3 regions of the Alteromonas sp. ABE4_545 genome follow, and region 1 is predicted to be linked to each of the others. Evidence: predicted binding sites of a transcription regulator. Region 1 holds the regulator's gene; each other region holds the start of a gene.

The links. Region 1 encodes FNR, which switches genes on or off when oxygen is low (the NO sensors DNR and NnrR bind a similar motif). Its sites were predicted from a motif close to TTGATCTAGATCAA; they were not measured.
Region 2: a site for FNR is predicted at 6,957-6,970, ahead of hemN (oxygen-independent coproporphyrinogen III oxidase). Genes of this name have one in related genera too.
Region 3: a site for FNR is predicted at 4,602-4,615, ahead of ACXAH6_RS05300 (DUF3149 domain-containing protein). Genes of this name have one in related genera too.

Annotation. Positions count from the first base shown of each region.
Region 1 covers NZ_JBSWYY010000022.1:13,575-21,742, forward strand. Annotated here, with positions in the region: gene ttcA (tRNA 2-thiocytidine(32) synthetase TtcA) at 1-650, opposite strand, end outside; gene uspE (universal stress protein UspE) at 736-1,659, opposite strand; gene fnr (fumarate/nitrate reduction transcriptional regulator Fnr) at 1,812-2,552, opposite strand; gene ACXAH6_RS16145 (sulfite exporter TauE/SafE family protein) at 2,580-3,248, opposite strand; gene ccoS (cbb3-type cytochrome oxidase assembly protein CcoS) at 3,245-3,439, opposite strand; gene ACXAH6_RS16155 (heavy metal translocating P-type ATPase) at 3,436-5,838, opposite strand; gene ACXAH6_RS16160 (FixH family protein) at 5,846-6,358, opposite strand; gene ccoP (cytochrome-c oxidase, cbb3-type subunit III) at 6,457-7,410, opposite strand; gene ACXAH6_RS16170 (cbb3-type cytochrome oxidase subunit 3) at 7,415-7,585, opposite strand; gene ccoO (cytochrome-c oxidase, cbb3-type subunit II) at 7,585-8,168, opposite strand, start outside.
Region 2 covers NZ_JBSWYY010000001.1:251,369-259,536, forward strand. Annotated here, with positions in the region: gene ACXAH6_RS01180 (peptidase M14) at 1-204, opposite strand, end outside; gene ACXAH6_RS01185 (HesA/MoeB/ThiF family protein) at 218-970, opposite strand; gene moaB (molybdenum cofactor biosynthesis protein B) at 1,202-1,711, shown strand; gene moaC (cyclic pyranopterin monophosphate synthase MoaC) at 1,711-2,187, shown strand; gene moaD (molybdopterin converting factor subunit 1) at 2,189-2,434, shown strand; gene ACXAH6_RS01205 (molybdenum cofactor biosynthesis protein MoaE) at 2,439-2,897, shown strand; gene modA (molybdate ABC transporter substrate-binding protein) at 2,917-3,750, shown strand; gene modB (molybdate ABC transporter permease subunit) at 3,747-4,451, shown strand; gene ACXAH6_RS01220 (ATP-binding cassette domain-containing protein) at 4,448-5,527, shown strand; gene hemN (oxygen-independent coproporphyrinogen III oxidase) at 5,513-6,895, opposite strand; gene ACXAH6_RS01230 (TonB-dependent receptor) at 7,032-8,168, opposite strand, start outside.
Region 3 covers NZ_JBSWYY010000004.1:26,892-35,059, forward strand. Annotated here, with positions in the region: gene ACXAH6_RS05280 (MFS transporter) at 22-1,218, opposite strand; gene aroC (chorismate synthase) at 1,262-2,362, opposite strand; gene prmB (50S ribosomal protein L3 N(5)-glutamine methyltransferase) at 2,372-3,307, opposite strand; gene smrB (endonuclease SmrB) at 3,506-4,123, shown strand; gene ACXAH6_RS05300 (DUF3149 domain-containing protein) at 4,281-4,400, opposite strand; gene ACXAH6_RS05305 (transglycosylase SLT domain-containing protein) at 4,835-5,473, opposite strand; gene gshA (glutamate--cysteine ligase) at 5,545-7,140, opposite strand; gene ACXAH6_RS05315 (M16 family metallopeptidase) at 7,250-8,168, opposite strand, start outside.

The DNA.
Region 1 (8,168 bases):
ATGATCGGAAAATCACTGATGGCAGAATACTTTTCGATGTCTTTTTCTGCGCAATAGGCTAATGGACGAATGACAATGTGCTTGCCATCATCGCTCACTAGTTTAGGCGGCATAGATTTTAGCTTGCCACCATGGAACATATTTAAGAATAAGGTCTCTAGCATGTCGTCACGATGATGGCCCAAGGCAATTTTGGTTGCGCCTAGTTCAGTGGCCGTGCGATAGAGTATGCCACGACGTAAGCGAGAGCACAGAGAACACGTGGTTTTCCCTTCTGGGATTTTGTCTTTAACGATAGAGTAGGTGTCTTCTTCGACAATTTTGTATTCAATGCCCAAAGAAGCTAAATATTCCGGCAGAATGTGTTCGGGAAAGCCAGGCTGCTTTTGGTCGAGGTTAACCGCAACAATATCAAAATGAATGGGGGCAATTTTGCGTAAAAACAACAAGATATCCAGCATGGTATAACTGTCTTTACCACCAGACAAACACACCATCACTTTGTCTTGATCTTCAATCATGCCGAAATCTTCGATGGCTTTACCTACGTTACGACGAAGACGTTTTTGGAGCTTATTGAAGCTGTATTTTTGTTTACTTTGTGATGCGGCACTGGCGTCAGTTGCCGAGGTATTGACCTGGTGACTCATAATAGATATCGGGCTTGCCTATAAAAGGCCGGCATTATATCTGAAAATCACCATGGGTTTCACTAATAACATGCACCACGCCAAATTAGCCCTGAATCGGCGACACAAATCCGTCGGGCTTGATTGCCAATACATCACAATTCAACGAATCGATAACATGCTCAGCAGTATTGCCGATGAGTGCAGCAGATAGCCCCACACGGCCTACGGTACCGATAATTACTAATTCAGCATCGATTGTCTCAGCGACTAGTGGCACTACTTTTTCGGGTAACCCTTCGCGAACATGACATTGATCTAACGGGAGCGAATAACGTTTCGCATGCAGTTCCATCTCTTCTAAATGGTGATTTTTCACCGAGTCATTGTAGCTCACGGGGTCAAATTCCGGTACTTCTATTGCTATGTTGAGTGGAGTGCCTGGGTAGCTATTAACCAAGTGCACGTGGCCACTTAGTAACTCGGCATAATCTTTGGCGATCACCGTAATCTTGTCGTTTAGCTGGGCGTGCTCTCGGTCTTCCGTGCCGACGTTTACCGCAGCGATAATGTTGCCATTGTCTGGCCAATCATGTTCGTTAACCAGTAATACAGGAACAGGGCATTTGCGTAGTAAATGCCAATCGGTTGGTGTAAATATCACCGATTTAAAGTCGTCGTGAGCCTTGGTTGCTTTAACTACAACATCGCTTTCATGTTGTAGCGCAGCTTTAATAATTGCTTCGTAAGGTCGGTTGTTCCATTCAACAACTACCTCTATTTTCGCGCTAGTTTGGCTTTGCAGATAACTATTGAGCCATGATTTTCTGTCGGCAACAACGGCTGCACGCATTGCTTCACGTTCTTCAATCGACAACATGGTTGTCATATCGTACGAAAAGTCATATACGGTCATAAACGCTGTTATGGACGCATTGGTTTTTTCAGATAACTCTAGTGCGCGAGAGAGCGCGGGCTGGGAATCGGAATCTGGGTCGATGACGACAAGTAGCGCGTTATAGTTAATCATATCAAACACCAAACAGTTCGTTTACGTAATGTAAGTGTAGGCGTTTTTAAGCGGATTACTAAATAAACTAGTTGTTCTAGATCAAGCGAATAGGGGATTTAAAGCACATTAAATTCGGAGTTTAATGTGCTTATGATACGGGCCTTAGAGGCTTAGCAAGGAATGCTGGTGGTTGGAATATCCATGCTGTGGAGTTTGTCATCCATTGCATCAAAATCGAGAATTGTGATCAGTTTACCTTCAACCTTGATAATGCCTTCTTTTTGAAAGCGAGTCAGCAAGCGAGAAATGGTTTCTACCGTCAGCCCTAGGTAATTGCCAATCTCGTTGCGCGTCATACTCAAATTAAATTGTTTTGACGAAAAACCGCGCTCTTCAAACCGCTTGGATAAGTGGGCGAGAAAATAAATTAAGCGTTCTTCGGCGGTACGCTTGTTAAGTAGCATCATTAAATCGTGGTCATGTTTAATTTCTGCACTCATAAAGCTCATGATCTGATGTCGCAACTTAGGGAATTGTACCGACATTTTGTCTAGGGTTTCGTAAGGTAATTCGCACACCATCGCGGTCTCTAACGCTTGGGTAAAGCTCTGGTGGGCGTTTTCTCGCAAGGCATCAAAGCCAATAATATCGCCGGGGAAATGGAACCCGATGATTTGCTCTTCACCATCGGCATCACTTACGAATGATTTAAAGGAACCCGCTCTCACTGCGTAAAGAGAGGTAAATTTGTCACCGGCTTCCACTAGTTTGTCGTTTTTATGTAATGGCTTTTTACGTTCGATAATATCATCGAGCGACTCAATTTCGGTTTTGTTTAACGACACAGGTAGACAGAGGTGGCTGAAACTACAGCTCTGACAGTGAATAGAAAATTCGGTATTCTTAGCCATAACAATCTTTATAGTCCTTTGGAGACCTTAGTTGATACTATTGATCGCCAAATAAATCAAGTATAAGCCGTAGTTTATCAGAACAAGCGCGATGAGTCTGCGAGTAATTTTATGCTTATACCAACGAGAGAGTGAATGTGCGCCAACATGCATTAAGAGTAGGCTAGGCAGTGTCCCTAAACCAAACGCCAACATCGTTACAGCACCATTAAGCATACTACCAGATGCAAGGCTCCAGGTTAAACTTGAGTACACTAAACCACAAGGCAACCAACCCCAAATAAACCCATAGGGAAAGGCATACAGTGGGGTTTTAAAGGGAACAAAGCGTTTGGAAAAAGGGTGTATTCGCTGCCACAGCAAAGCACCGATCTGCTCCAATCGGCGTAAGCCCATAAACCATTGCCCCAAATAGGCACCCATTAAGACTAGCATGGTGCCGCTTACCACGCTTAAAACAGGCAATGCAAAAATATGCGATGTACTCGCCATTTGTCCGAGTAAACCGGTTAACGCACCGGCGAGGGTATAGCTGACAATGCGTCCTGCATTGTAGGCGAGCGCATAAGGCAACGTTGACCTTTGTTTGGGAACAGCCGCAGACATAGCCACCACAATGCCGCCACACATTCCCAAACAGTGTACGCCGCCTGCCATACCGACTAACAAGGCCGCGAAAAAGTGAAGGTCATTCATTTATTGTTGAGCTTTTGACGTTCTTGGGCGAGCTTTTTCTCTTCAGGAGGAAGATCATCATCAAACAAAATACTGTATCCCTGACGCTCTAAGTCTTCGAATTGCTCAGACTTAACGGCCCAAAAAAATACCCCAATAGCAATGGCAACAATAATAATCGCCAATGGGATCAGCACATAAATAATGCTCATGTTGACTCCTGTTTTAGCAATCGCGCAGAGTTGTATACCACAATGATACTACTCAACGACATGCCAATTACCGCCATCCAAGGCGTGAGAATACCCAATATCGCAAAGGGCAAAATTATCACGTTATAACCTACTGCCCACAGAATATTTTGTCGGATCTTCTGCTTCGTTTGCTTAGCAATGCTGAGTAACTCGGCAACCAGGGTTAATTGTGGATTAAGTAGCACGATATCGGCGGCATTTTTGGCGACATCAGTAGCGTTACCTACCGCGATAGACACATCGGCAGCGGCCATTACTGGCGCGTCATTAATACCGTCTCCCATCATCAGAATACGGCGGCCTTTAGCTTGTAATGCCTGAATATGTGTATATTTGTCTTCGGGCTTTTGTTCAAATTCAAAGTCTTGCAGTGACAACTGATCCGCCACATGGGCGACTTGGGCCTTGGCATCGCCACTTAATAGTAGCAGCCGATAATGGCTTAATCGCGACAACAATGTTTTAGTTTCTGGCTTGATCACATCTCTTACATCGAATGCTGCTACAAGTTGCTCATTACAGGTGAGGAACACGTTAGCGAGCGGAAATTGCTCATGGTTAGTTGCTTTAGTGTAAGTGCGCGAACCGATTTGCCAGTGTTTACCTTGCCATGTTGCCCCAATACCTCCGCCGGCGGTCACGTTAAAATGAGACAGGTTTAACACAGGGAAGTCTGCGCCAGTAAACGCGCGAGCAATGGGGTGTTCTGAGCGACTCTCTAAGTTCGCTGCTATGGATAATATATCGCTGTGTGAATAAGTGTCATCGGCTATCCATTGCTGTGCAATGACAAACTTTCCTTCGGTTAACGTACCTGTTTTATCCAACGCGATGATATTAACACGTGTTAACGTTTCTAATGCTTGGGCATTTTTGATTAACACGCCTTTTTTGTTGAGCTTTGCCATTGCACAAATCAATGCAGTGGGTGTGGCTAGCCCCAAGGCACAAGGGCATGTTGCTACTAATACGGCAATCATAATCCAAAATGCATGGTCGTTGCCGAGGGCCCACCAAAACCCAAATGACCCAAACGCGATCAACAAAACTGCCAACACAAAATACCGTGAAAATGTATCTGCCAGCTGAGCAATACGGGGCTTTTCAGCCATTGCCAATGTTTGTAAGCGCAAGATCTGGCTGACCAATGCATGTTTGAGCGTTGCGGTGACTTTTACAGTTAAGGTATTTGTTTGATTTATTGTGCCTCCGTAAACCTTCGCGTGTTTGCTTTTATTCACCGGAGCGAATTCGCCAGTTAACATTGATTCGTCAACCAGAGCTTCACCTTCTTCTATGACACCGTCGACAGGAATGGTTTCACCTGGCTTAACCACAACAATGTCACCTTCGCGCAATTGTTTAGCTAAGCACGGTGTTAATTGGCCGTCATCACCGATACGCAGGGCTGAAACAGGAACGTAATGCGTTAAATTTGCAGATATTTCCGTTGCCTTATGCCGTGCACGATGCTCAAGAAACCGGCTCAATAGTAACAAAAAGATAAACATACAAATCGATTCAAAGTAAACGTCATTTGCGTGTAATAGGGTTGCTTTAATACCTGCAAAATAAGTGGCAAATATCGCAATAGTAATGGGCACATCCATATTGACCGTTTTCGCTTGCAAGGCTTTTAATGCACCCAAATAAAACTGACTGCCTGAATAAAAAACAACGGGTGTCGTGAGTACCAGTGCAACCCAGAAAAAGTAATCTTTGGTTTCAGGTGCAATATTGCCAAAGAGGTCGAAGTACAAACCAGCCATTAACATCATGACTTGCATGGTCATCAAGCCAGCTAAACCGAGTTTTTTAAGCAAATGTTGGTGTTCGTTCTGAAATGACGCTTCATGTTGATCGGGCTGAAAGGGCTGAGCGTCGTAACCAATTTTTTTTAACTGGTTGAGAATTTGGCTCAGTGTGACTTGTGATTTTTCCCACGTGACGGCGGCGCGCCGCTGGGCAACATTCACCGAAACCTGAACAATACCTCGCACTTTTGCGAGCTGTTTTTCTATCAGCCACCCACAGGCGGCGCAGGTTATGCCTTCTAAAGTCAGTTGTATTTGGGCGTGTGAGCCTTGTTCATAAACAAACTCTTCCTGTAGTGCAGGTTCGTCATAAAGCGCTAATGTCGCCAGTGTTTTATCGAGTTCGTCATCGCCTTTGGCTGCGGGTGATGTGCGGAATTGGTAATAGTCTTCAAGCCCGTTGGCAACAATTGACTCGGCAACGGCCTGACACCCTGGACAACACAACTGTCGAGGGGCGCCCAGTATTTCTGTAAAAAACGGTGAATCGTCTTCACAGGGAAGCCCACAATGATAACAGGCGTTGGCAAAATCTTTGGTCATAAACGGGCTAGGGAACTAACGCAAATGGGCCGGAATAGGGCAATGTTTGATTTTTTTGAATTTTCCACGCCTCGTCGAAAGGGGTAAGGGTAATTAACCATTTACCGCTCAAATCGGCTTCGGTGAAAGCGCGATAAATCCCCTTGGCATCGCGGGACAATAACACTTCTACGTCTCGTGATTTCAGGGTGACATGATAAAAACTCAATTTCATCGCGGTACCGTCTTTTGGCACGCCGGAGTCAAATTGCAATGCAATAGCGCCATTATCGATAGTCAGTGAGGTTTGAATATTGCGTCTTTTCGCTTCTTCTATCCGGTCGATACTCATGTTGATCGCCTTGCCTTCTTTGTAGTAGTCATCAACGACCAAACTGTGTTCAGTGTGTGTGGCAAGGTAAAAAAGCACGTAGCCCATAATTAATGTGGCGAACGGTACGGCGATAAGAAACCACGGCCAAAATTGTTTGTACCAAGGTGTAGAAGCGTCAATATTACCCATAGCAGGAATACTCATCATTTTCAGACTAGCTACCTTAACAGAAAGGTAGGGCTTATTATTGATTTTACACAAAAAAGCCCCGTAAAAACGAGGCTTTTAACCATTATTAAACGGCGTTAATGAGACAAGCTGTACACGTATGTTGCGACTACGTGTATCTTGTCGTCGCCCAAGGTCTTTTTGAATGAAGGCATCACGCCATTTCTACCATAGGTGAGTGTTTCGGTGACGGCGCGTTCGCTAGCACCGTACAACCAAATGTTGTCTGTTAGATTAGGCGCTCCCAACATCTGGTTGCCTTTTCCGTCCATACCATGACAGGCTGCACATACCATAAACCGAGCTTTGCCTGCTTCAGCTAAACTTTGGTCAACCCCTTCGCGCCCACTTAAACTTAATACATACGCTACGGTTTCTTTGATGCCTTGTTCACCCATTGCGGCAATCCATGCGGGCATTGCGGCTTGGCGTCCAAGTGTGAGGGTTTCTTTAATTTTGGCACCAGAGCCGCCGTATAACCAATCGTCGTCTGTGAGGTTAGGGAAGCCGCCGTTTTGGCCTCGCGCATCTGAGCCGTGACATTGGGCACAATTTTGAATAAACAAACGCTGGCCTACTTGTACGGCTTCTTCGTTATTCGCGAGTTCTTCGACTGGTACTTTTGCGTATTCAGCAAAGATTGGGTCGTATTTTTCGGCCGCAAAGTCTAATTCACGGTCGTATTTCACAATCATTCCTTGCTCTTTTGCATCAATACGCGCTTGTGCAGACTCTTCCAGTGATAATACGCCTTGGTTTGAACTCTTCCAACCTAGTATGCCCTGGTAGCTACCAAGCCCAGGGAACAGAGCAAGGTAGATAAAACCCCAGACGATTACAACGTAGAATAAAATCGTCCACCAACGAGGAAGTGGGTTGTTGAGTTCCTCGATGCCATCAAATTCATGGCCCATTGATTCGCCTTCCGGCACTCCGGTGTGGTTGGCCAAACACCAACGCAACAAGAAATAGCAGCCAATGATACTGCCTAAAGTGATCACAGTGATCCAAATTGTCCAAAACATGCTCATGAGTTCAAGACTCCTGCTTATCTTTTGATTCTACTTTTTCTTCATCGGCGAAGGGCAGGTTAGCGGCCTCTTCAAACTTTTGTTTATTGCGGCCACTGAAGGCCCAAAAAACAATACCGATAAAAGAAACAAAGACGATGACAGTGAAAATGCTGCCTACAATACCTTGGTCCATTATTTTAAATGCGTCCCTAGTGATTGAAGGTAAGCAATAAGGGCTTCCATTTCTGTTTTACCCTTAACTGCCGCTTGTGCCCCTTCGATATCTTCATCGGTGTAAGGCACGCCAAAATCGCGAAAAACTGACATTTTCTTCGCGGTGTCATCGCCAGTAAGCTGGTTTTCTGCTAACCAAGGGAAACCAGGCATGTTTGACTCAGGTACTACGTTTCGCGGATTGATAAGATGAACACGATGCCACTCATCACTGTATCGCCCACCTACACGGGCTAGATCAGGGCCTGTGCGTTTTGAACCCCACAGGAACGGATGTTCCCATACTGATTCACCGGCAACACTGTAATGGCCGTAACGCTCTGTTTCAGCGCGGAAGGGACGAATCATTTGAGAGTGACAGCCCACGCAGCCTTCCCGAATATAAATATCACGCCCTTCTAACTCTAACGCAGTGTAAGGGCGCAAGCCTTTTACCGGCTCCATCGTTTGCTGTTGAAACATTAACGGCGCTATTTGCACCATTGCACCAAAGCTTATCGCCACCAAGATTAAAATGGTAAGCAGGCCGACGTTCTTTTCAA
Region 2 (8,168 bases), on a different contig from region 1:
GCCGCAGATATCGAGCTGCTGCAGTGATTTGATCAGTTGGTGAATTACCACGTTACCTTGTACTTCCGCGCCGTGAATCGAACTTTGAATATACACTTTGGGGCCCGGGCGAGGCCCTTTAAAACGATAAATAGGTACGTTCATATTGCGGCCAGAGGCATTTTGCGCGACCACTAAATACTGTTTAGTTACCTGTGTTTTCATTGTCATATCTTTATTATTGCTGACAAACCGTGCAGGTTTGTGAGGGAGTTAATGCAAAATGTTGCCACTGATGTGCGCCCGCATCAAACATCATTAACGTATTCACCGGCAAGCGCTCTGGTTGCGTGAGATATTGCAGAGCCAATAGCGACTGATAGGTGCCGACCATAGTCACAACTGGCGCGAGTATACCAGCCTCTGTACAAGACAAGGTTTCTGGCTTGAACAGTTGACTTACGCAACCGTAACAGGCGGTATTTAGTTTGGGCTCCACGACCATCAGTTGCCCTTCAAAACGAATAGCAGCGCCAATAATTAGTGGCGTATTGGCGGCGTAACAGGCTTGATTGAGGGCTTGACGTGAAGGTACATTGTCGGTGCAATCCAATACTAAAGTGTGTTGCTCAACTAACTCCGACAAGGCTTGCTTGTTGAGTCGAGAGGTTATAACCGATACCTGACATTCATTGTTTCGTGCCAGTAAGTTATCTCGGGCGGCGTTGACTTTTTTCATGCCCACTTGGCTTTCGGTGAATAAGGTTTGCCGTGGTAAGTTGTGCAGCTCTACGCAATCATCATCCACCAACGTAAGTTTGCCAACCCCCGCGCCGCACAGAGACAAACTTGCTGCTGTGCCTAATCCACCCACACCAACGATGAGAATTGAGGCGGCACGTATGGCTTCTTGACCGTCTAAATCAATTTGCGGCAACACAATTTGTCGGTTGTAGCGCATGGCTTGCTTCACGGTTAAAGATTCTGGCATAGTGCTCTCTTCAATATACACGCTGAACTTCGCTGAATAGTCTGTACCATTACAGCTAAGTATGAGTTGTATCAATAGGTTATAAAGCTCGCTGGCTCTATACTCTGACATGTCTTAATATAGCCAGCACTATACCCAATCAGTATAAAATTGCACGTATCGGGCTTGCTAAATCGAGTAAACGCCGATGATGGGCATCAATCAAGTCACAAGCAGATATCAGGAACGCATATGTCGAGCTCTTCTATTGCATTAAATATAGCCATTCTCACTATTTCAGATACCCGTACACTCGACACCGATACGTCAGGTGACTTTTTACAACATGCAGCGGAGTCTGCGGGCCATCAGGTTGCCGCAAGAGACTTGGTGAAAGACGATATTTACCAACAACGTGCTGTGGTGTCTGGGTGGATTGCCGACGCCAACATTCACGCGGTATTGGTAACGGGCGGAACGGGGTTTACCCATCGCGATTCAACGCCAGAAGCACTCTCAGTGTTATTCGACAAAGAGGTGGATGGCTTTGGTGAGTTATTTCGTCAATTGAGCTATGAGGAAATCGGTACATCAACGATTCAATCTCGAGCGATTGCGGGTTTTGCCAATAAAACGGTTGTGTTTTGTTTGCCAGGTTCAACCGGCGCATGTCGAACAGGGTGGGAGAAGATTATCGCCTCTCAACTCGACAGTACTTATAAGCCATGTAACTTTGTTGCCCATTTGGTGGGAGATCTTTAATGGGCTTTTCTCATCTGAATGCCGCAGGCGAAGCAAACATGGTGGACGTGTCTGACAAGGCCGTGACTGTGCGCGAAGCTACCGCACAAGGTAAAATCAGTATGAATGATGCCGCGTTCTCAGCCATACAAAATGAACAGGTTGCAAAAGGTGATGTATACGCCGTAGCGCGTATTGCGGGTATTCAAGGAGCCAAGCGTTGTGCTGATCTAATCCCTTTGTGTCACCCGTTGGCATTGAGCAAAGTTGATATTTCTTTTTCTATCGATGATGCGAATCGGGCTATTTACGTGAATTGTTACTGTAAACTCAGCGGGAAAACGGGCGTAGAAATGGAAGCGTTAACTGGCGCCAATATTGCTTTGTTAACCTTGTTTGATATGTGCAAGGCATTAGACCCTGCTATGGTCATTTCCGACGTAAAAGTCCTCGATAAAAAAGGTGGCAAAACGGGTCACTGGCAAGCTGAGAATTAACATGATAACCGTGAAATTTTTCGCCCAAGTACGCGAGCAAGTTAACACAGCAGAGGTGTCTCTTGCTGTTCAAGACAATGAAACAATGGCGAGTGTGCTCGACACATTGCGTCAGCAAGGAGATGTGTGGCAACAGGCGCTGGGCGATAATTTGCTTATGGCCTGTAATCAAGCCTTGGTTGATGCCACTCACCCAGTAAAAAGCGGCGATGAAGTGGCGTTTTTCCCACCGGTTACGGGCGGGTGAGCTGATGATCGCGGTACAATCACAGGATTTTTGTCAACAAACTCTCTATGACCAAGTGCGTCAGGCACAGCCTAATGCTGGGGCGATAGTTACGTTTACTGGCTTGGTAAGAGATTACAACCAACAAGGCAATATTGAAGGGATAGAATTAGAACACTATCCCGGTATGACCGAACACGCATTAACGCAGCTGGCGGCAAATGCGCAATCTCAATTTGCCGTGCTCAACGTGAGTATTGTGCATCGTATTGGGCGTATTGCGAATCACGAACAAATTGTTTGGGTTGGCGTGGCGGCTCACCATCGTAAAGCGGCATTTGACGCCGCGTGTTTTGTGATGGATATGCTCAAACAGTCTGTGCCGTTGTGGAAGAAAGAATGGCAAAATGGTGAGGCAGAATGGGTCGCAGCGAAAGAATCTGACGCGCTCGCGGCAATGTCTTGGTTGCCATCTAAACGTTAAGCAGAGAAAAAGAATACTGATGATTAAATCTTGGATAAAGATACTTCTCGTTGCCACATTACTCTTGTCTGGTGCATGTGCACAGGCTAAAGCACTGCGTATTGCTGTGGCGGCAAACTTCGCCAAACCAGCACAAACACTGGCGACCCAGTTTGAGGCAAAAACCGGTAATAAGGTGAATGTGGTGGTTGGCTCCAGTGGCGCATTGTTTGCACAAATTTCTCATGGTGCGCCGTTTGATGTGTTTTTTTCCGCCGATAGTCAACGGCCCATGTTGTTGGCGGAACGCGGGTTGGCTGTCGCCGGCAGTGTTCAACCGTACGCGTTGGGGCGATTAGTGTTACTGGATGCGAAAAACCCTTCACCAGCACTGAGTGAGTTGTCTAATATGGCAGCCCTGCAAGCCGGCCGTAAACTCGCTATTGCTAATCCGAAACTCGCTCCTTACGGCGCGGCCGCGAAGGAATTGTTGAGCTCATTGGGCGTGTGGGATCAAAGCGCACCTCAAATAGTAATGGGTAGTAACGTATTACAAACCTATCAATATTTTACTACAGGGAATGTTGACCTCGCGCTAGTGGCTTATTCATTGGTTGCGCAAACCGACAACAAAGGCACCTTAGTGCCTGCGTCCTTTCACACGCCGATAGTGCAAAAACTCGCCCTAATGAGTAACGCGGCATCACCAGACATCGCGCAAGATTTTATTCACTTTGTGTTAGCTAAAGCGCAGCAAGCTCAATTGTCTTCATGGGGGTATAGCGCAGTGGCACCAGCTAACGTTAATGCGGCCACCAGTGATTCGAAAGAACACGATACCCAAACCTCACAAACGAGGGGTGAGGCCCTTTGAGTGCAGGGGATGTTCAGGCGTTACTGCTTACGTTAAAACTAGCGTTAGTGAGTAGTCTGTTATTGCTCGTGGTAGCAATACCTTTAGCTTGGGCGTTACACAAATGGCGCCACCCGATTGCTGATGTGGTGCAAGCGGTGGTGGCTTTACCCTTGGTGCTGCCTCCTACCGTGCTTGGTTTTTATTTGTTAATTGCTTTTGCGCCTTCAGGTGTTATTGGTCAAACTTGGTTTTCGGTGACGGGCACACAACTGGCATTCAGTTTCGAAGCCTTGGTGATGGGGTCAATGGTGTATTCGTTACCTTTCGCTGTGCAGCCTTTGATATCAGGTTTTCGACAATTCAACCGACGTTATTTGGTGGTTGCTAACATGTTGGCAATGCCTAAACGTGCTGTCTTTACTCGTGTCTTCATGCCTATAAACATGCCGCATTTTTTGACCGCTTTTGTGCTGGCATTTGCCCACACGATTGGCGAATTTGGTGTGGTGTTAATGATTGGCGGCAATATACCAGGCGAAACCAAAGTGGTATCTATCAGCCTATTTGAACACGTAGAAGCAATAGAGTACGACCACGCACATCAACTTGCTCTTGTCTTGGTTGGGATGTCATTGGCGTTATTGGTGCTGATATTTCGCCTTAATCGACGCCAGCAAAATAGCCAACCTTTCGCAGGTGGTGGGGCGGTGTTTAAATGAGTCTGTCGTTGCGTATTCAGGCCAACGAGCCTGTGCCGATAGACGTAGATATACGGTTTAATTCACCGTGTGACATGTTGGGTATCACTGGACCTTCAGGTGCGGGAAAGTCCAGTTTGTTAAGCGTGCTTTCTTGTACAACTGCAATTGAAGCCCAAGGCCAATGGGATGGTAACGACCTTAGGGAGCTTCAAGCCAAAGCGGGAGAAATACACTTATTGTACCAAACACCGGTCTTGTTCCCGCATCTCAACGTGCGCGATAACCTGGCGCTTGCTACCGATTTTGCGCGCAACCGGCCCAGCGTTAAAAGCAGGGAATTAGCAAAAGGCGAAATACAACCCACACTGCATCAAGTAGCAGAGGTGTGCGAGTGTGCGCATTTGCTCGAAAAGTCGGTGTTTACGCTGTCAGGTGGAGAGGCGCAACGCGTGGCACTGGCCAGAGGCATATTAGCCGCGCCGCGATGGTTATTGTTAGATGAAGCCACAAGCGCAATGGACAGTGCAATGAGTCAGCGTATTCTCGCTAGGCTAAGGCATTATGTTGACGCGGGATTGTTTAAAGTAGTGATGGTGTCGCATCAGCTTGCTGATATAGCGTTGTATTGTGATCAGGCTGTGGTGTTATCTGGTGGTAAAATTGAGCACTCAGGTCACGCACAAGCCTTAGTTGCCCAATACCAAAGCCAGCATACAGTACCGCGTTTTAGCGTACTTACCGGCACTCTTTGTGACAACAATCAAACAGACGCTGAATATGGGCTAATGCAATGTGTTGTGGCGCAACAGACTCTGTACGTTGCCAACCCTGTACGCGTGGGTGAAAAGGTGCATGTGAAAGTGAATGCAGACGCCGTTAGCCTTGATTTGCACACAGGGCATGAGTCGTCGATGTTAAATGCGTTACAAGCGACTATTGAGACCATCGCTTTGGTGTCTGAACATCAAGCTCTGGTGACACTGACCGTGGGGGACCAACCCTTGTATTCCCTGATTAGTCGTTTGTCGTTAGAGCGAATGCAGTTAACTCTCGGGCAGTCTGTCACTGCCCGGTTCAAATTAGATCACGCGTGAGTAACGTTGCTGGTTTAAGTTTTGTGCCAGATAGGCGTCAAACGCCATGCATATCATACGGATAAGCAGGCGGGCTTTGGGCGCAACCTGAATACTGTTGTTTGATACTGTGACTAATTGGTCTTGGATATAAGGCGCAAGTCTCGCTAAGTCTTCTGCGAAGTAATCAGTAAAACAAATCTGATATGTTTGTTCTATTGCCTTCATGTCGAGATGCAAATTACACATCAGGGTTTGGATCACGTCACGACGTATCATGTCATCTTTATCTAATACAGCGCCCTTTACCGTGATGTTTTGTTTTGCGTCTATGGCGCTGTAGTAGTCGTTCAATGTCTTAGGGTTTTGTGCATAAACATTATTCACCGCACTGATTGAAGACACACCCAAGGCCAGTAAGTCTAAGTCACCTTGCGTGGTGTAGCCTTGGAAATTGCGATGTAAATAGCCCTTGCGCTGAGCAACAGCCAGTTCATCGTCGGGTTTGGCAAAGTGGTCCATACCGATCAGGTCGTATCCTACTTGCGTTAAGCTTGTCATGGCTAACTTCATCAACGCGAGTTTATCTTCTGCGGTGGGTAACCATTCGTCTCGAATTTTCCGTTGGGCGGCAAAGCGGCTGGGTAAATGGGCATAGCTAAACAGTGAAATACGCTCTGGTGATATCGCTTTTACCGCCGCTAACGTGGTGGAAAACGACGACAACGTTTGGTGCGGTAGGCCGTAGATTAAATCAAGGTTCACTGAACGAAAGCCAATATCACGGGCGTAGTTGGCTAGGTCGGCAATATGTTGCGTGCTTTGTACGCGATTGATAGCTTCCTGCACCCCGTAATCTGTGTCTTGCAAGCCGATACTGAGGCGGTTAAACCCTAGTGCCGCAAGCGTATCCAAATAGGCTAAGTCAACAGTGCGAGGGTCAATTTCAATACTCATCTCTGGCGCTTCAACAAAGCGGAAATGTTGCTTGAGCATCGCAATCAAACGGCTTTGTTGTTCATCGGATAAAAAGCTAGGCGTGCCGCCACCTAAATGGATTTGTTGTACCGGCAAGTGAGCAAAGTGGGGAGCGCGATAAGCGATTTCTCGTGCGAGATAATCCAGATATTTGTCTGCTTTTTCGGGGTGACGGGTCACAATTTTGTTGCAACCACAGTAGTAACACAAACTATGGCAAAAGGGGATGTGGATATATAGCGATAATCCAGTCGCCTGACTATCTGCACTCGCTTTGGCTAACAGGGTGTCATCTACGCCGTCGTGAAATTCCAATGCTGTAGGGTAAGAGGTGTAGCGCGGACCATTAATATTGTATTTTTTGAGTAGTGCGCTATCAAAAAAATGATGAGTTAAGGGCGTAGGGGTCATGCTCAATTCCCGATTAGATGGCGTATGGGCAACAGAGTAACGCGGTTTTTATTGTCGGGTATTGATCTTGTTCAAATGAATAGAGGAAACCAAACCCCGTTTGCTACTAACGAGGCTTGGCTTGTTCGCAACAGCGCTAGAAACGCTTGTTGAGGGTAATGCCATATGTTCGAGGCATACCGGGATAGGCCATAATTTTGCCTTTTTGTACGGGTACATCAAAGCCGTTTTTAGCCACGTATTCCTCGTTTAGGGCATTGCGTGCCCAAAAAGTGATATCTGCGTCGTATTCCTCTAACATCCACTGCCAGCGCACGTTAAGTAGGCTGAAGCTGTCTGCTTTTTTGTATGGGTCGTTACTATCGTCTAATAAAATGTCACCGGTATATTGGTAATCTGCTGATAACACATGTTGGCTACCAAACAGTTCGATAGTTTGTTGTAGGTTTAATGCGAAGGTGGTTTGTGGTTCAAAACCTAAGCGATCACCACTGCGTGAACAATAGGCTGCGCCATCTGCCTGTCCTGGGTCTTGTACACCTGTGTGCCACGTGTATGCAACCCAACAGGTTCCTTTTTCAAATTTGTCAAAGTACGCAAGGTTACGCATAAAAGAGGCGTGTACTAGAGTATCTGCGAAGGGATACCAAGTTAGCTCCACTTCGACCCCTTTGGTATTGATGCTACCAGCATTTTGTAAGTTAAACCCACTACCTGTAAAAGTGGTGGCTTGATAATCGTCTAATGTGGTGTAGTGGCCTGCGACATTGAGTCGCAGATTATACGCTTGCCATTCTTGTTTCATTCCCACTTCGATACTTTCAGTGGTTTCTGCATCGAACACTGGGTCTAGCTCAGGTGAAATTCTGTCGGTGTTAATACCTCCAGATTTGAACCCCGTGCCCCAACTGGCATACCACAATTGGGTTGCACTGGGTTGATAACTCAGTTTTACCGTACCGGTAATTTGTTCGTCTTCTAGCTTCTCGTCTAAATCAGGACGTGGGCGAATAGATGACGTGTCTAAGAAATAGAACCCCCAGCCAGCCGATTGAAATGGAGCTAAAGCTGCTAAGTCGCTATTGCTAGGTAGTTGACCGTTGCCCAGTGCAGCAGCCGCATTATAAAGGGCAGTCGCTGCAGCAGTAGGGTTGGGCCATTGTGACCTATCTGACGACATGCCATTAATACCAGGCCCTTGCTCGGTATAGCGACCGGTGAGGGTTTTGTCTTCCCACGTATAGCGTATGCCCGTGGTTAGGGTCATGTTTTC
Region 3 (8,168 bases), on a different contig from region 1:
CACCTGACTACATCTGAAACGCTACGCTGTTGTTGTATGCGAGGCACTGTGTTCCATCGCTTTACCTTTAACAAATAGTAAGCTTAAGGTACCAATCATTGCAAATACCGCCGCCAAAAAGAAGGTTTCGAATGCCCCTTCACCTTGTTGCCAGTATAAACCCGCTATGTAATTCCCGATGGCACCACCAATTCCAAACGCCACACTAATATAAATTGCCTGTCCACGACTCTGGCAATGGGCTGGAAAGTACTGATAGATAAAATGGACTGAAGCCGAATGATTAAGACCAAAACTCAGTGCATGAACCAATTGACTGACAAACACCCACAGCGCCACATGGGCATAATCAGCTAGCATGTACCAGCGCAAGCTAGTGAGCAATAAACAAGTGAACAATAGTGTTTTTACACCAAAGCGGCTGATAAAACGCCGCGCAATCAGAAAGATGCCGACCTCAGCCAATACGCCCAACGCAATAAATAATCCGGTTTCTTGGCCTGAATAGCCGAGATCACGCAAATAAAGAGCAAAGAAACCGTAGTATGCGCCAAAGCTCATTTGCAACATAGAGGCAGAGAAAATAAAGATCACAAAGGGCTTGCGAAATAACAATGGCAAAATAGGTGTCTGATGGCTTTCAACGTCTTCAGCTCGCGCAGGCTGCTTGATAAACAGCGAGCTGACGAACAACAACGACAATACCATCATTGACGCATACACTGGAGCCTCAGAAGAAAAGACATCCAATGCTTTACCTAACCCAACGGTTAAGACAATAAAACCAATACTGCCCCACAAGCGCACATTGCCATACCCGCCTTTGCGGTTGGCCACGCATTGCATCGTGATGACTTCTAACTGCGGCAAAACCGCCGTCCAAAACATCATCATTAATCCAAACACTAAGGTGAGTAACCAGAAGCCGTCAACCCAAAACACCGCGACAAAACTCAGTACCGTTAACCCACAACCTAGTCGTAGTACTCCTACGCCATCACCCGACTTATCGGATAAATTAGCCCAAAGTGTCGGCCCTACAATGCGGGCAAGAGTGATAATTGCGAGCAGCTTACCAATATCTACCGAGCTGAATCCTCGTCCGTCGAGGAAAATCCCTAAGTACGGGGTGAGTACCCCTAATTGGCCGAAATAGAGAAAATAAGTAGCACACAAAATAAAAATATTGCGGCGAGAAAAAGAAGACCCGTCTAACATAACGGGCCTTGCGTGTAACAATTGAACATACCGTCCCTTGATTTTATTGAGCAGACCCCGGAATAATCGGTGTTTGAGAACTCACATCTGCATTTTGCGCCCGATGGCGTAGGCAATGGTCCATCAGAACGAGTGCCATCATTGCTTCTGCAATAGGCACAGCTCGAATACCCACACATGGGTCGTGACGCCCTTTGGTAACGATATCAATAGGGTTACCGTCAATATCAATAGTACTGCCTGGTACAGAAATACTCGATGTGGGTTTTAGCGCCATGTGTACAACCACATCTTGCCCGGTTGAAATACCGCCCAATACGCCACCAGCATGGTTTGAGGTAAACCCTTCTGGCGTCAGAGAATCTCGATGTTCACTGCCCAGTTGGGTGACTACGTCAAAGCCGTCACCAATTTCCACACCTTTCACGGCGTTAATCCCCATCATGGCATGAGCAATATCGGCATCTAAACGATCAAAGACTGGCTCACCCAAACCAACAGGTACTTGGGTAGCAACCACTGACACTTTAGCCCCCACAGAATCGCCTGATTTTTTCAAATCACGCATGTACGCATCCAGTGCGTCTAACTTGCTCTCATCAGGGCAAAAGAACGGGTTGGTATTAATCACATTATAGTCAACCGTATCCATCGCAACTGGACCAAGCTGAGACAAATAGCCGTGAATTTCAATACCGTGTACTTGCTTAAGGTATTTCTTGGCAATACCCCCCGCCGCAACGCGAATAGCCGTTTCTCGTGCCGATGAACGGCCGCCACCACGGTAGTCTCGAGTTCCGTACTTTTGTTGATAGGTGTAGTCTGCATGACCAGGGCGAAAGCGATTTGCGATGTTGGAATAGTCTTGGCTGCGTTGATCTTTGTTTTTTATCAACAACCCAATACTGGTTCCTGTAGTCTTGCCCTCGAACACACCAGAGAGAATTTCCACACAATCATCTTCGCGTCGCGCCGTCGTATAACGAGATGTGCCCGGTTTGCGGCGGTCGAGATCAATCTGTAAATCTTCTGCGCTAATTTCAAGCCCCGGAGGACAACCGTCCACAATACCACCTAACGCGATACCGTGACTTTCTCCAAACGTGGTAACAGAAAACAACTTACCAAAGGTATTACCTGCCATAATGCGTGTCTATTCCTTCTCTTGCCAATAACGCTCTAACTCTTCACGAACCACAGCGAAAATACCTTGGCCACCGTTCTCGAACGACAACCACTCAACTTGTAATCCGGGGAAACGTGCTGCCATGTGCACTTCACTGTTCCCCACTTCAACAAACAACCAGCCGCCCGCAACCAAGTGTTTGGGTGCTGCCTGCAAGATAGTCTCAACTATATCTAAACCGTCTTCGCCCGCCGCTAATGCCAGCTCAGGCTCGTGATGGAATTCATCGGGTAAGTCACCCATGTCTTCCGCATCAACGTAGGGCGGGTTTGATACGATAAAATCGTACTGTTGGCCTTCCAACGCAGTAAATAAATCGGATTGGATAGGAAACACGCGGTCAATCACCCCGTGTTCTTGAATATTCACGTCGGCAACAGCAAGGGCATCGGTGCTAATATCAACCGCGTCAACTTCTGCTTCGTCAAAAGCGTAGGCAAGCGCAATCGCGATACAGCCGCCTCCCGTACACATATCCAAAATACGACGAGGCTCGTGTTGTACCCACTGTTCAAAGCGGTTTTGTATCAGTTCAGCAAAAGGTGAACGTGGGATCAGCACTCGCTCATCGACATAAAACGGCAAATCACAGAACCATGATTCATGGGTGATATAGGGTAATGGCAAACGAGTTTGCACACGCTTTAACACCAATTCCGCCACTTTCGAGCGTTCACTGCGCGTTAATCGTGACGCGAAAAGACCATCGCCAGTATGCTGTGTGATCGTATGTGGGAGGTGCAAAGCTTGCAGAACCAAGCTCACAGCTTCGTCCCAAGCGTTGTCTGTACCATGACCAAAGAAAAGCTCAGCGTCGTTAAAGCGGCTGACAGCCCAACGCACAAAATCCAACATAGTGTGGAGATCTTCAATGGCTTCATCGAGGTAAATTTTATCAGTCATAAGACTCGCGGTGCATGTGTTGCGACAAAGCTGGTATCATACCGAATGTTGGCGTAAACCCAAACAGGTAGCGGCCAGTAAATTACGCTATTAGTTATATTTACTTTATCTGTTCTATTAGAACTGGTTATTTATCCGTCAACCAGTTGAGAATCGCCCTATATCAACCTTAACGATGCGCAATAAAGACCACTGAACATGAAACGCTCTCCTTTTAAAGATGCTTTAAAAAAGATGGATCGCACGGCGCTGCGGCCTCGCAAGAACCTGCAAAACCCCGAAGATTCAACAGAACAAGAAGAGCCATCTTTCGCATCGCTAATGTCTGGCGTAAAACCATTAACCCAAGATACCTATGTTCCACCGAGAAAAAAGCCCCGCCCCGGCAAAAATCAAGTACAACTAAAACACCACAAGCAGCGTGAGGCTAGCTTCGCTTTTTCTGATATTTACCAAGCGCATTTTAATCAACATGGCCCGCTGAAACATTGTCGTGAAGACGTCCCCACCTTTGAATTAAAACGACTTCGTCGTGGCGACTATTACCCTGAATACGTGCTCGATTTACACGGTTTAACGCGGGAGCAGGTAAAACAAGAGTTGTCAGCGCTCGTCGACACGGCGCGAAGAGAGCTCATTGACTGTATTTGTATTGTGCATGGAATTGGTGAAGGTGTGCTGAAAAATGCGCTACCTCATTACTTGGTACAACACCCATTTGTGAGAGCATTTCACCAAGCACCATTAGAATATGGTGGTCACGGCGCATTGTTGGTACTACTCGATGTGAATCATCCTCACAGTCAATACGACTGATATAAAACTCAAGCAAAAAAAAGCTACCTGACCGCACTCTAAAAGGATAACGGCTCAAATTACCCCTCTCGGTTCAGGTAGCTACGCCAAAACTGGCAGTGAGGACGTGCGACGAACCTGCTCGTTCGTCTCCTCAAACAACAAACATCGGTAGCAATTATTTATCGTGATCAGCGCTATTGCTCACGAATAAATAAGTGTAATACGCCATCATCACTACAATGATGAAAATACCTAACAAAGACCCCCAGACCACAGGATCTTTAATCATTGTCATAAACATACGTCACCTCGAACAGTGTGCATTGCCCAGTCAACCTTTGAGCGTATTACGTTAAAAAACACCACACCTAAAACCGTTTTTGGTTGGATTAAACAAAAAAGTTTGATGTTTTGTTTCGATATGAAGAGTTTGCAATGAATGGAGAAAAATAACCCTGATCTAAATCAAACCCTTGCAGAGCCTGACTTCAAGAACATGACCTAGATCAAAATTTAAAACAAAGACTGCGTATTTCAACGCAAAAGAAAAATAGAGAACAAAAAAAACGCATAAAATGGCGAAAATAGTATTGAAAACAATTCTCATTTACAATAGTATTAATCCTGCCTGTTCGACGTTAGATATTTACGGTCTTGGCCTAGCGTCGTATCTTTAGACAGGTGCAAGGGGTTGCACCTGTCTTCTTTTCCCACCCAGTTCTCTACCACTTAACTAAACAGTTTCCAAAACCAACTTTTCTGTAAGTCTTCTTCACATGTTTTAAGTTGCGATGCATAGCGGAGCGAACGCGATTTCACCGTGCTTGACACTTTTTTCAGCCACGGTTTGGCATTGTAGGAACCACGGCGATATCCACCCCAGCCTTCGTGGTAATTTAAATACTGCGCATAGGCATCCCATTTCGACACGCCGTTCACTTTATGCGTTTTGCTGATAAACCATCCCATAAAATCGATAGCATCTTCAAAATCATCGCGATCAGCACCACTGTTTCCTGTTTCGCGAATATAATCGCTCCACGTAGGTGTTTTGGCTTGAGAATAACCATAGGCAGAGCTTACCCGACCCCATGGAATTAAACCGAAGAACACATAATCTCTCGGCGGTAAGGCATCGTGGCGAAACGAGCTTTCTTGATACATCATCGCCATTGGCACGTGAATAGGAACGCCCCATTTGTCCCTCGCATCAGCTGCAGCATCATACCAATCGTCTTTTTCGTAAAAAATTTCACAAAGATTGCTGATGTCTTTTGGAGGAGTGGTTGCACACCCCGCTAGGAGTAGCGGCGTAGTCACAACTACACCGGAGAAAAACATGCATATTTTTTTGAACTTTCTGCTCATAGGATGTCCAACTCTATAGTTCTAGCATAGTGTGTTTCCCTGGAACGAATCTTGTGCCTGACGAGTTTTCGTCAGGCATTTTTTTTGGCTGGAGGCGCCGCAAAATAGTCTCGTATAAAGTCGTCAAAATGCACACTATCTGACGTTTCTATTGTTCGTTGGGCTGCTAACGAATCAACCGCCGCTTGCTTAAACCCTGCTTCGTCTTGAAATTGATAGTCATAACCATCAAACGCTGATTTATAGTGCTTTGCAATATCACGACCCACATAGCCGTTATCACCCTCTTCGAGCAATTTAGCTAGCCACTGCCCAGATAATGTCAGTGATGGGTCTTGCACCTTTTTCCATTCGCGGGCAACGGCATCACTATATCGCGTATTGTTGTTTGCGCGGTCTAATAATGCTGCCGCTTGAGAAAAGTCAGCAAACAAACTTTCTGCCCATGCCGACATTGTTACCTCAGCGCCATCGCGAACCAGCGTTAAACCGGGCTTTCTGCCCTCAAGTACAATACGCTTCAAGTTTTCATCTGATGCTTTAAATTGCACTTCATCCATTTCGGCACTGGGCTTAAGTAAACAACTCACTAAAAACACATCGAGAAAATCGATTTGATCGCGCTCAATCCCAACCGGAGAAAAAGGATTCACATCCAACGCGCGTACTTCAATATAACTCACGCCACGACGCGCCAAAGCGTCGGTAGGTTTTTCCATCGATGCCGCAGGCTGTTTGGGACGAATCGGAGAGTAAAGCTCATTTTCAATTTGGAGTACGTTGCGACTAAGTTGCTGATAGTGCCCTTCTTCGCCGGCGGCGAACTTTTCAAACCGCGGAGAAGGGGTATACATGGCGCCGCGCAACAAACCTATATAGGTGTCGAGTTGGTTGTAACAAATCTTCAGTGCCGATTGTTCGCTATTGGTATAACCCAAATCACTCATTCGCAATGACGTGGCATATGGCATGTAAAGTGTGCCCTTGCCCAAATGTTCAAACGGCAAGGCGTGTTCTTTTCCTTTTAAGAAAGAACTACACAAAGCAGGAGATGCGCCATACAAATAAGGAATAAGCCAGCACATTCTGCGGTAGTTGCGGATCAGTGCAAAGTACTGTGAAGAAACAAAATCCTGACTGTATTCTTGACCTTGAAATTCAGCCCATGCGCGCCAAAACGTATCGGGTAACGAAAAGTTAAAATGCACACCCGCAATGGCCTGCATCATACTTCCGTAACGGTTTTTCAAACCTATTCGGTAAACGCGCTTCATTTTCCCAATGTTCGACTCACCAAAGTACGCAATGGGAATATGACTTTCATCATCGATAAAGCAAGGCATACTCATCGGCCAAAGGCTCTCATCACCGAGATTACCGGTGACATATTTGTGAATATCCCACAACTGCCCAATCGTAGTATTGGCATCAGACTCTGGCGGCGTAATGAATTCCAATAGCGATTCAGAAAAGTCCGTTGTAATAGAGTCGTGCGTTAATGCCGCCCCTAATGCCTGAGGGTGAGGCGATTGGGCTAAGCTTCCATTAGGGTTGATACGCAACGTTTCGCGCTCAACGCCGCGTTTTATTTCTGGCAATGCTGATTGAAACGCATCAGAAGCAAGGGCCTTCAGCGCGTCGGTAAATTGATGAGTGGTCGCAGTCAAAGCATGTATCCATAAAAAGCAATATCCCTCAAGATGAGGGATATTGTCTGTGAATTCAAGTGCGGGTTACCCTGAGGCTCCCGCACAAAACTATCGAGAGTGTACCAGTCTAAAACGACACTGACATGTCAATAATCGGAATATCCAGTTCGCTCAACTGTGGCATCAAGCTCGCTTTGTCTCCAACAACAATAATTTGTGCGTCGTCAAGATTCAGCATCTCTTTTGCCAACCCATTGATTTCTTCTTGAGAAATGGTTTTGATAATCTCCATTTGCTCATCTCGATAATCGGCGGGTAAGTTATATTGCAATAAGCGCGACAAGAAACGCCCTTTGCTGCTTGGCGTTTCGTATTTAAGCGCTTCACTCAAGGTATAAGCGCTACGCATAAAGCTTAGCTCGCTCTCGGTCACGCCATTATCGCGGTATTGGTTAATCTCTTTCAGGAACTCAGTAATCGATGCGCCAGTACTACTTGCGGTAACATCGGCACCTGCGTCAAAAGATCCCAAGGTTTTACCGCCGTTAAAGCCTGAACGTGCGCCATAGGTATAGCCCTTGTCTTCACGAAGATTTAGGTTAATACGGCTATTGAATGCTCCGCCCAAGGGGAAGTTCATCAAACGAGCGCGGAATTGCTTCCCTGTCGCATCATAAGGCAAACTGTGTTTAACAATTGTCACCACCGACTGCGGCGCGTCTGGCTTGTCAATCAAGTAAATGTGTTGCGATTTATGTTCAGGGAAAGGTGCATAATCTGGAATAGCGTAATCTTCACCCGCCCAATCAGCCAAAAATGATAAAGACGACTCAGTTTCAGCTTGGGTAAGGTCACCCACCATAACGATTTGCGCTTTGCTTGGGTTAAAGTAACTTGCATAGAAAGCTTTTACATCGTCTAATGTTAGCGTCGTTAATGTTTCAATGGTTCCGCTGTCTGGCAAACTCAAACGCTGCTCGTCACCATACAAAACAACGCTTTCTGCACGCCCAGCAAGGGCTGATGGGTTCTTACTACTTTGCTGA